2 regions of the Mycobacterium sp. AMU20-3851 genome follow, and region 2 is predicted to be linked to the other one. Evidence: predicted binding sites of a transcription regulator. Region 2 holds the regulator's gene; the other holds the start of a gene.
The links. The regulator HspR, encoded in region 2, represses chaperone genes until heat shock. The targets are predictions, from matches to a motif close to ANNTGAGTNNNNNNNACTCANNT.
Positions count from the first base shown of each region.

Region 1: the regulator HspR is predicted to act here: its motif matches at 1,329-1,351, upstream of lon (endopeptidase La).

Region 1 covers NZ_CP146371.1:2,516,531-2,518,926, reverse strand. Annotated here, with positions in the region: gene V4U86_RS12035 (CGNR zinc finger domain-containing protein) at 1-309, opposite strand, end outside; gene V4U86_RS12030 (alpha/beta fold hydrolase) at 302-1,162, opposite strand; gene lon (endopeptidase La) at 1,363-2,396, shown strand, end outside.
Region 2 covers NZ_CP146371.1:5,262,499-5,264,894, forward strand. Annotated here, with positions in the region: gene V4U86_RS25225 (aldose 1-epimerase) at 1-592, shown strand, start outside; gene V4U86_RS25230 (hypothetical protein) at 688-846, shown strand; gene V4U86_RS25235 (heat shock protein transcriptional repressor HspR) at 916-1,209, opposite strand; gene dnaJ (molecular chaperone DnaJ) at 1,301-2,396, opposite strand, start outside.

The sequences.
Region 1 (2,396 bases), 2.7 Mb from region 2:
CCGGTAGGCGTGCGACAGAACGCCGGTGAGCACACCGTGGGGCACGCGTTCGCCGGCGCGCTGCGCATCGAACGCATGCCACAGCCCAGAACGTAGTCTTCGGGCGTCGTCGAGCGCGGCTTTGTCGACCAGTCCTGCGCTTTCCGGTGCCAGTGCCACTCTGTCGAGCCACTGAGTGAAAGCAGCAGGGCTGTCCAGCAGTTCTGCGCCCAGTACCGGAGTCCGTCGGTAGACGGTGTTGCAGAAGTCGAGTGCGACATGTCCTCCGACGAAATGGTCATCGACCCATACCGTGCCGCTCTCACCCATGGAGTGCGTGATCCTGGTGAATGTCATGCACGAACGTGTTGATGGTGTAAGCCATTTCGACAGCGTGCGTCTCGGTGAGGAAATGACCGCCGTCATAGATGTGGGCTTCCACCTTCTCCAATGCGGCGTGATATGCGAGCACTTCTGCAATGTCGAATGCGAAGTCGTGGCGACCCCAGAACAGCAGACAGGGCGGCTGGTGGGCACGGTGGAACTCGGCGATCACCGGGAATCGGTCGACGTGCCGACGGTAGTCGAGAAAGAGCCGCTCGTGAATGTCTATGTTGCCCGGCCGGGAGAGCCGCTCCCAATCCAGATGCCAGGATTCGCGGGGGTGCCACGGCACCAGCCGGTCGGGCAGTCCGCGTAGGTAGGTGTCCCGAGTGCCTTCGAAGTTGAACCAATCCCCCATGTCAGCATGGGATTCCGGTGTCGGATCGGCCCAGTAACGGCGAACCGGATCCCACACCTCCCCGAGCCCCGCCTCATGCGCGTTGCCGTTCTGCAGCACGATCCCGAGCAGTCGATCAGGGTGTCTCGTGGCGAGGTAGTAGCCCACCGGCGTACTGAAATCCGTGAGGTAGAGGACATAACTCGTCAGGTCGAGGGCCTCCAGCAGACCCTCGACGATGACGGCCAGGTGCTCGAAGGTGTAGTCGAACTGCGCCAGGTCGGGAGCGTCGGAGAATCCGAAACCGATCAGGTCAGGAGCAATGACATAGTGTTCGGCGCCCAGGATGGGCAGCATCTCCCGGAACGAGTGCGACGAGCTCGGCGATCCGTGCAGCAGCACGATGCCCGTCGATGACGGGAGGCCGGTCTCCCGATAGTGGACGGTGAGTCCGTCGACCATCCGATCGTGATGTCGAGTCCTGGTGGCGTTTCGCATGACTGGAACCCCGTAACCGTTATATTGGGTTTATTTAGTTACAGAGTGCCACGCATCAGTCCGGACCGGCAAGGTCGTGTTCGCCCACAGCGCATCACCGGCATGCCGGGAACAACCACACCGGCGCGGTAGTTGAGTGCATCAGAATCAACTTTGGAGGATTGATGCCTGAAGCCATCGCAGTCCCGGTCTTGTTTGTCAGTGAACCCATCCTGCTGCCCGGCATGGTGGTGCCCATCGAGCTCGATGACGCCGCCCGTGTCGCCGTCGAAGCCGCCCAGGCCGCGGCCCCGGAGGGCCAGGACGGCCGGCTGCTGATCGCCGCGCGCCTGGACGACCGCTACCCCACCTACGGTGTGCTGGCCTCGATCGTGCAGGTCGGACGCGTTCCGGGTGGTGGCGTTGCGGCCGTGGTCAAGGGTGAGCGCCGCGCCCACATCGGTACCGGCACCACCGGTCCGGGCGCCGCACTGTGGGTCGAGGTGACCGAGGTTGCCGATACCGAGGCCACCGCCGAGATCAAGGCGTTGGCCGCCGAGTACAAGAAGCTGCTCCTGGCCATGTTGCAGCGCCGCGAGGCCTGGCAGATCGTGGACGTGGTGAACAAGATCAGCGACCCGTCCGCACTGGCCGACACCGCGGGGTACGCGTCGTATCTGACCGGCGAACAGAAGCGTGACCTGCTGGAGACCGAGGACACCGCGGACCGCCTGAGCAAGCTCATCCAATGGACCGGTGAGCACCTGGCCGAGGTCGAGGTCAACGACAAGATCGCCGAGGATGTCCGGGCCGGGATGGACAAGCAGCAGAAGGAATTCCTGCTGCGCCAGCAGCTGGCCGCGATCCGTAAGGAACTGGGCGAACTGGGTCCTGATGGCCAGGAAGGTGAAGCTGACTACCGCGCCCGCGTCGAGGCCGCCGACCTGCCCGACAACGTGCGCGAGGCCGCCCTGCGCGAGGTCGGCAAGCTGGAACGCACCAGTGACCAGAGCCCGGAGGGCGGCTGGATCCGCACCTGGCTGGACACCGTGCTGGACCTACCGTGGAACTCGCGCACCGCGGACTCCGCCGACCTGAAGGCGGCCAGGGAGATCCTGGACGCCGATCACCACGGCCTGGAGGACGTGAAGGACCGGATCGTCGACTACCTGGCGGTGCGGGCCCGGCGCGCCCAACGCAACATGGCCGTCGTCGGCGG
Region 2 (2,396 bases):
CGCCGCACACCCGGGTTGGCGGGTGGAGCATTCCGCGCATGAGCTGACCGCCGTGCTCGCTTACGACACCCCGGAACTGTTGGCGGCCTTCCCGTTTCCGCATGAGCTGACCCAGCGGATCACGCTTGCCGACCGCACGCTGACCATCGCGACCACCGTCGCTCCCGCCACCGGGGTGGCGGTGCCACTGTGCTTCGGGTATCACCCGTACCTCACGATTCCCGGGGTGCCGCGCGCCGAGTGGGTATTGACCACTCCCGCGATGCGTCACCTGCCGGTCGACGATCGGGGTCTGCCGACCGGGGCACGAGAACCCTGGGCTGCCGAATCGGAGCCGCTGGCCGACCGGGCACTCGACGACGGATTCGACCGGGTGCCCGAGCGTGCGGTGTTCACCGTCACCGGTGGGACGCACCGCATCGACGTGCTTTTCGCTCAGGGTTACCCGGCTGCACAGCTGTTCGCTCCCGAAGGGGATGACCTGATCGCCATCGAACCGATGGCCGCACCCACCGACGCGCTGCGACGTGGTGGCTACCGGGTCGCCGACGGTGAGCCGGTGACGTTCGAGTTCAGCGTCACCGTGTCCTGATCCCCTGAGCAACCACAGGTGGTCCCGATCTTGAGCGTGGCGGTCAGCGGATCCGACTCGGCCAGTGAGCCGTCCAACAACCGACCGAGTGCGAGATGCGCCATCTCGTCGACGGGTTGCTGCGCGGCCTGGCCACCAAGTTGACCGAACTCGGCGAGTGGGCGAAAACCCAGAAGTCCATCGAGCCGACCACGGAACTGCCCGATTACACCCAATTCCTCGACAACCAGTTCCTGGAGAAGCCGGCATCCTGATCGTGTGTACCGCGATCGTGCTGTGGTGGTGACGACCGGACGGGCTGGCCCGGCCAGTCGCTGGCTTGTCTACGCCTGACGCTTGTTGCGCGGCTGCCACAACACCAGTGCGGTGCTGGGCTTACGCACCCGCTCGAGCTCGGCGGTCAACTCGGACACCCGGTTCTGTAGCGCCTCAACCTGATTGGTGAGTTCGATGATGCGTTTGATACCGGCGAGGTTCACGCCCTCGTCCTGGGACAGCCGCTGCACCTCGCGGAGCAGGTCGACGTCGTGCTGCGAGTAGCGCCGACCTCCTCCGGAGCTGCGTTGCGGGCTGACCAGTCCGAGCCGGTCATAGGTGCGCAGGGTCTGCGCGTGCATCCCGGCCAGCTCGGCGGCCACCGAGATGAGAAAGGTCCGAGCTTCGTTGCGCTTGCTCACCTGGGCCTCCGGTTCTTCGCGCAAGCGCTCATCACAGGTTCCCCGCCCATCCGGCACGCGGGTCGAATCCACTGGCCCGCTCCGCTTTCGCGTACGCCTCCAGCGCCTCGGCGACTTCACCGTCCAGGTTCGGCGGCACCGCCACCTTCACCGTGACCAGCAGGTCACCGTGACCACCCGAACGTTTCGGCACACCCCGGCCCCGGACCCGTAGGATCCGTCCGTCCGACGTGCCCTTGGGCACCCGGACCCCGACCTTGCCTTCCAGAGTCGGCACGGAAAGGGTTGTGCCCAAAGCCAGCTCGTGGAAGCTCACCGGCACGGTGACGGTCAGGTCGTCGCTGTCACGCCCGAACACCTTGTCCGGACGCACGTGCACGGTGACGTACAGGTCGCCCGACGGGGCTCCCCGCAGCCCGGCCTCACCCTGTCCGGCCAGCCTGATCCGCTGACCGTCCTCGACGCCCGGAGGGATCCGCACGTTGATGGTGCGGGTCCGGGTGGTGACGCCGGTGCCACGGCACTCATCGCAGGGATGCTCGATGATCGAACCGCTGCCCCGGCATTCGGTGCAGGGTTCGGAGAAACCGAACGCACCCTGGTTACGGTTGACCACACCGGCACCGTTACAGCTCGGGCACACCTTCGGGCTGGTGCCCGGCCGGGCACCGCTGCCATGGCAGTTGGTGCACGGAGCCGGACTGGTCAGCCGCAGCGGCATCGCCACGCCCTTGGTCGCCTCCAGGAACGACAACTCGGTGTCGGTCTCCAGGTCGTTGCCCCGCCGCGGCCGGCTGGGCCGAGGCTGCTGGGCACCGCGGCCGAACAGTCCGCCGAACAGGTCGCCGATGTTGGCGCCGCCTGCCTGGCCGGCCTGATCGAACAGGTCACCGAGGTTGAATTCGGCTCCCTCGCTGGAGAATCCGCCGAAGCCCCCGGCACCGCCGCCGCTACGCCGGCCGAAGCCGCCGTTGGCGAACAGCCGCCGGGTTTCGTCGTACTCCTTGCGCTTGGCGTCATCGGTGAGCACCTCCTTGGCCTCGGAGGCGGCCTTGTACCGCTCCTCGGCCGCGGTGTTGCCCGGGTTCCGATCGGGATGGTTCTCGGCGAGGATCTTGCGCGCGGCG